DNA from 2 places in the Blautia massiliensis (ex Durand et al. 2017) genome. Region 2 is predicted to be linked to the other one. Evidence: riboswitches for the same ligand, from Rfam matches in the RefSeq annotation. Region 2 holds a riboswitch; the other holds the start of a gene.
What was found. Region 2 has a riboswitch for cyclic di-GMP ahead of V9W66_RS02915 (Hpt domain-containing protein). Riboswitches for the same ligand answer to the same signal wherever they lie in the genome.
Positions count from the first base shown of each region.

Region 1: it holds a riboswitch for cyclic di-GMP, as region 2 does, so the genes downstream of both, V9W66_RS18855 (ABC transporter substrate-binding protein) here and V9W66_RS02915 (Hpt domain-containing protein) in region 2, are expected to answer to the same signal.

Region 1 is NZ_CP146725.1:3,986,378-3,989,807, reverse strand. It holds gene V9W66_RS18855 (ABC transporter substrate-binding protein) at 1-1,373, opposite strand, end outside; cyclic di-GMP riboswitch class I at 1,472-1,547, opposite strand; gene V9W66_RS18850 (sensor histidine kinase) at 2,029-3,396, opposite strand; gene V9W66_RS18845 (response regulator transcription factor) at 3,381-3,430, opposite strand, start outside.
Region 2 is NZ_CP146725.1:559,599-563,028, reverse strand. It holds gene V9W66_RS02925 (serine hydrolase) at 1-489, shown strand, start outside; gene V9W66_RS02920 (RidA family protein) at 584-958, shown strand; cyclic di-GMP riboswitch class I at 1,159-1,234, shown strand; gene V9W66_RS02915 (Hpt domain-containing protein) at 1,386-1,745, shown strand; gene V9W66_RS02910 (response regulator) at 1,823-3,322, shown strand; gene V9W66_RS02905 (hypothetical protein) at 3,357-3,430, shown strand, end outside.

The DNA.
Region 1 (3,430 bases), 650 kb from region 2:
AGCTGTGCATCATTTTCTTCTCTAATCGTAGTTAAAATGGAAGATGCTGCATCACGGCCATTTCTATCGTTCAGTGAAATGGAATATGCATTTTCAAAATTCACCGTTGCTTTTTCTTCTGGATCTTTGCGATTCATTACACTGCGCAAAGTATCATAAGCCTGTGTTTCATCCATTTCCCCTGACAATAATCCGTGAACAGCCTCAAGACTTGCTTCAAATGATTTTTGAGCGGAGTATCGGATATAAAAAGCATTATTATTAATTTCCTCTTCCAGTCCAGACACATCCTTCATCATGGTTGGAACATCTGTATTCAATGAAATAACACCGCTTCCATCCGCAATCAGCTTTTGCCCCTCTTCTGAAATCATACAATCCAGCACATCCAGTGCAGTATCCAGTTTCTCCTGATCTTTTTCCAGTTTTTTGTTAAATGCAATGTTTAAGGACGGATGCATGTACACATAGGATTCATCCGATGTCTGTGAAAAGTAAGGAATACGGATCAGTTCCGCATCCATCTGTTTCTGCAGTTGCTGCATAATCGTCGGATGTCCATGAAACATTGCTGATTTTTCCTCGACAAACATCTGGGTTCCCGTATCGATGTCAATATTGACATCTTCTTTGCCAAAGTGCGAGTCCTTAAGAAACTGACTGGTTTCTGAAAAAATACGTTTCCATAATGTATCATCAAACTTTACTTCATCCGTTGCAGTTTCTGCACTATTTCGCCATTCAATGCCATCCAGACTTGTAAACTCACCGATTGCCGCCGCCTGGATGATTTCATTATTAGACCAGTCTTCACCAAGATCCATGGAATACGGTTTTATGCCATTATCATAAAACTGCTGACAAGCCTGTACATATTCCTCATAATTTTCCGGAATCTTAATTCCATACTGATCAAACAGTGTTTTGTTGGCAATGATCGTCTGCGGAATACCACAGATTGGCAGCCACTGGATTTCATCCTCCGCATTCTTATAATATTGCAACGCATAAGAATAATACTTAGAAACAACATCATAAGAAGCAAAATCCATAAGATAAGGCTGTAAGTCCTGTGCATCTGTTCCAGAAAATCGACGTACTGTTATGATATCCGGTAATTCATCATGTTCTCTAAAATAACTGTATAAATCGGTATCATTGTTACCAATAATAAATTCAATATCCTGATCAGGAAACTGTTCATGAATATAGGGTGCAATATTTTTCATCAAACGATTATCCCACAGATAAACGGTAAGATGATCATCGTTTTTAGATACTTCTTTCTTTGACTGTCCACATCCAGACAAGACAGCAGTTGCTACAAGTACACTTGACACCACTGCTATCAGACAACGTTTTGCCTTTTTCATACTTTTATTTTCCTCATTCTTTTCTGATAAAATCATTATTGTTACGTCTATGAAATAACACCGTAAAAAACACTGTCAAACAGACAGTGCACGTCATTTCATACAACTGGCTGCCATTTTAAAGACCCTGTAGCTTTGCGTCCCAGACTTTCATCTGGTTTGCCGATTTCCTTAATTATAGCTTTAATCTTATGCAAAAAACCGATTTTATTATACTTTAACGTTCTACTATGCACAAGAAAAAAATTACCGTTTTAACGTTCAAAAACAAAAAAGAACAGCCGATACATATACTCGAACTGTTCTCCTACTTCCGAAGTCCACGCAGCATTGACATTACTGTTTCCTGCTCATTTGTACTCAGATTGTTCCATATCCCCAGAACTTCTTTCTGTTTTTCTGTCAGATTCTCTGAATTACATTCCTGAAAAAACTGCGATAATGTCACGGCAGGAGTTTCTCTTTTGCCTAAAAATCAAAGCCACCGCTTCAAAAGCACGGGAAAATGTATCTGCGTTACGATGGCTTTTTTTCTTTGCCGTCGTGCGACAGAATGAAGTTATATTCTTTACTTATATACTATATGGAAAATTTGTAGATTTTATAAAGATTTGAAAAAATAATGAGCGATACCGTAGTATCGCCCTCTAATTTCTTAATATGGAATTTTAATTATTACCTGCGCACCACCAGTCTTTTTAGAATTGCTTAAAATAAGTTGCCCGTCATGTTGTTTGATAATGCTGTTTGTGATATAAAGTCCCATACCAAAGTGCATATTAGAAGTTCTGCTTTTATCGCCCATAAAAAATTGTTCTTGTGCATGGTGTATAGCTTCTGATGTGAAGCCGGTTCCCTCGTCTGTTATGGATATGTGTAAAAAATGGTCTACCTTTTGTGTTGTTACATAAATTGTTCCCAGTGGTGGAGAATAGTCTACGGCGTTGCTTATCACATTCATAATTGCCCGTTCTAACAGAAGTTTATCCGTTTTGAATATACCCAAGTCAACTTCCTTTTCCATGTGCAGACAAATTCCTTTTGCAAGACATAAAGAGTTTGCCTGTGCTTCAATCTGTCCCATGTAACCAGAAATATCAATTTCTTCCAAATGAAGCTGATACCCGGCAACAGTCCGGGAAATATCAATCAGCGTCTTAATATAAATGCTTATTTGACTGGAGCTTTCAGTGATATAATCTGCATATAGACGTTGTTCGTCATCAAGTTCCGTTTCATTTATCAAATCAATATTTCCTTGAATAACTGTCAAAGGTGTTTTCAAATCGTGGGCTAATGCTGCAATCTGTTCTCTCTGTAATTGTTCTGCGTGCCATTGCTTCTCTAAAGACATTTTCAGATCATCCCGCATTTTAGAGAAAGAAAGCAGAACATCTTCAAATTCTTTAATATTAGAATGGCCTATTTCAAAATCAAGATTTTGTGATGAAATTTCTTCGGTCGCGTTCATAATAGGCACTAATTGTTTTTGTAGACGCCTTGAAAAACGAATGGTTAATAGTATACATACAAACACGCAATTCAGAGCAATTAGAGAGTAAAGTATTATTTCCGGTGAAGGAAAATATTTGTTCAACCATGGGTTTATAAAGCGTGAACCAATATAGTATTGTAAAACAATCAATTCCTTATCCCTTGTAATCAACAGAAACTGCTTTCCGTTATTTGCAGTATTAACACCATCGGTCGCATATCTTAATGCTGATTTCACATCATCATTTTTTAAGGAGGTTTCCAGTATTGTGTATGATTTATCCAGTAAAAGGTAATCACACCCGGGGGGCATATTTTCTGTTACATCTGCCAAATCAGGTGTTGAAGCAAGAACAGGAGCTATTGTTTTCACAAATTCTTCACTTTGATTAGCATAATTAACAATCCCCAAACTAGCAAATATCGTAAATATAAGAAAAGGAGTGATTACGGATAATGCCAGACCGCCTATCAGCATAACAAGGTATTTTATAAAAGCTGTCCTTAATGTCGCTATCTTTGTTCCCATTTGTAACCTATTCCCCAAACTGTAATGATTGGCT
Region 2 (3,430 bases):
GAGCTGGTACGTCTGCAGACAGCATCGGGTGTTTTTAAGGACGGAGCACAGGCTGTAAATGGATTTCTTGCGGAACAGAAATTTGCAGATACTTCTGTACAGCACATCTTAAGCCCGTCCTCTTCAAAGGACGTCGGCCTCGGTGGCAGGAACACCACTTCCGTAAAAGACTGCGCAGAGCTTCTTTCCCGGATTTATAAAGGAAAATGTGTATCGAAAGAAGCTTCGGAGGCTATGCTGAACCTGCTTCTGAACCAGCAGGTTACTACTAAGATCCCCAGCGGGATATCTGTGTCCGTGGAAATTGCAAATAAGACTGGAGAAACGGATACGGACCAGCATGATATCGCCATTGTATATGGAGAAAAGACTACATATATCCTCTGTGTGATGTCAGAAGACTGTAAACCTGGGGACGCAGTTTCGCATATCCGGGATATTTCCGGTATTGTTTATAATTATCTGAATATGGACCTTGACCAGGGGTGATCTGTGAGTTAGAATAAAAAACAGCTGAGCAAGATCCTGATGGATATTTCCGCCAGAGAAGTATCCGAAATGTTCATGAAAGGGGAATTCTATTATGAAGACAGTACATACAGACAAAGCACCTGCAGCAATCGGACCATACTCCCAGGCTATCATCCATGGAGATACACTTTACACATCCGGTCAGATCCCGGTGGATCCGGCAACTGGAGAGGTAGTTGGCACAACCATTGAGGAGCAGGCTGACCGTGTTATGAAGAATCTCGGAGCAGTTCTGGAAGCTGCCGGTTCCAGCTATGAGAATGCGATCAAGACAGTATGCTTCCTTGCAGATATGAACGATTTTGCGGCATTTAATGAAGTATATGCCAAATATTTCGTAAATAAACCTGCACGTTCCTGTGTTGCAGTCAAGACACTGCCAAAGAACGTTCTCTGCGAGGTAGAAGTGATCGCAGCGATCGGATGATCTGATAAAAAATCCCTGTTGTCTGATTTCAGTCAGACAGCGGGGATTTTTTTTCGTGGTGATAAAGTATTTTTCTCTGTTTTGGAGCAATTTCTTTTTTCGTGTCTTCAGGCGTTAAAACGGTAATGTTTTTTCTTGTGTAAAGTAGAGCGCTGTAGTATAATAAAGTCGATTTTTTAGGATACGTATAAAAGCTTAATAAGGATGATCGGCAAACCAGATGAAAGTCTGGGACGCAAAGCTATAGGGCCTGTAAAATGGCAGCCAGTTGCATGAAATGAGGTGCACTGTCTGTGAGACGGTGTTTTTTTTATGATGTTATCCAATGCGTCTTATATCCCCATAGCTGAAGCAAGGGGTTTTACGACGCATTGGATAATTGATATGGCAGTGACAAATTAGCAGTGAAATAGAGGAGGACAAAATTATGACAATACAGGAATGCTATGAAGCTATTGGAGGAAACTATAAAGATGTCTTGGGACGCCTTCGAAGCGAAGCACTGATTCGGAAATTTACATTAAAGTTCCTTGAAGACCAGAGTTATCTACAGTTAAAACAGGCATTGGAAAATAAAAATTATGAAGATGCTTTCCGCAGCGCACACACACTGAAAGGAATTTGTCAGAATCTTTCTTTTGACCGTCTGTATGAGGTTAGTAATGAGTTAACAGAACTTTTGAGAGATAGAACCGGAGCGCAGCCTGGGATATCGGAGGCAATGGAAAAAGTAACAGAAGTATATGAGATGATGATTGAAGAAATAAAGAAGGGACTGTCGAATTAAGTGATGCGACACGACGTTCTGTCTTTGACCAGGTGCTTGGAACATCATAAACCCATTGGATAAAGGAAATAAAAAATATGGATAAAAGACAAAAGATCCTGATTGTAGACGATTCAGAATTTAACAGAGATATGTTAAAGGAGATTCTCGGAGAAACTTATAATTACCTGGAAGCGGAAAATGGAAGTCAGGCAATTCAGATTATGGGAGAAAATCCGGGAACTAATCTGATGCTTTTAGATATCAATATGCCACAGATGAATGGTTTTGAAGTTTTGAAATGGATGAACCAAAGTCAGTGTATGGATGAAACTCCGGTGATCATGATATCTTCGGAAGATGCTGTTGATACGATGCGTAAAGCATATGAGCTGGGAATCACGGATTATATCACACGACCGTTTGATTCTGTGATTGTAAAGAAAAGAGTTCAGAATACCCTGGGACTCTATATGAAGCAAAAGCATCTGATCAATGTGGTTTATGATCAGGTTTACGAAAAAGAAGAAAATAATAATATCATGATCCGGATTCTGAGTAATGTGCTGGGATCACGTAACAGTGAGAGTAGAGAACATATCCTGCATATTAAAACAGCAACGGAAATGATGCTGAGACAACTGGTAAAAATAACAGATGCTTATCCTATGACAGAGGCAGATATTTCCTTGATCACAACAGCATCTTCTCTTCACGATATCGGCAAGATCCGTATTCCGAAAGAAATCCTGAACAAACCCGGCAGACTTACCGATGAAGAATTCAGGATTATGAAAACTCATAGTGAACTTGGGGCAGATATGATCCAGGATATGCATTTCCCAAAAGACAATTCATTGGTACATGTTTCATGGGAAATCTGCAGATGGCATCATGAAAGATGGGATGGAAAAGGTTATCCGGATGGACTGAAAGGAGAAGAAATACCAATCTCCGCACAGGTGGTGTCGATTGTCGATGTTTATGATGCACTTACAAGTGAAAGATGTTATAAGAAAGCATTCGATCATGATACAGCGATCCAGATGATCCTGGATGGGCAATGTGGACAATTTAACCCCATTCTCCTTAAGTGCCTGAAAGAACTGAGTCTTCAGCTTTCAAAAATGCTCGATAAAAAGATGGATGATAATAGCTATTACCGTGAAGTACAGAGACTTTCAAATGAAATACTCAGCGACAGATCTTTACCGAACCTAAATTATTCACAGAATGTTGTCAAGGTCATGCAGGAAAAGATCGATTTCTTCAAAGCGAACAGCGGCAGGAGCTCAATTGATTACAATGCAATTTCCGGTCAGATGATTATATCAAACGGAAAACAGCAGATATTATGTCAGAGAAATAATCCGAATTTCAATCTGTTCAAAGAATTCGGAGTAAATGAAGAAGATGTTCAGCATATTCAGGTTTTATTACATCAGACATCTGTACAAAATAAAGAAATCTCTGTGCAGATAAAAGCAAAGGTGGAGAATGTCCGCCAGATGTATAAACTGAAATTGCATACATTGTGGTCGCCTTTAAAGAAGGATGGATACATCGGGATCGTTGGATATTTTGATACTGTAAAATAGAAAAATGCAAAGGAAGCTCAGAAGGAGGATCCTAATGAAAAAGAAAAAACGGAACAGAGTTTTGCCGGTGTTCCTGGTGATGGTGACAGCTATATCACTTTTGTCAGG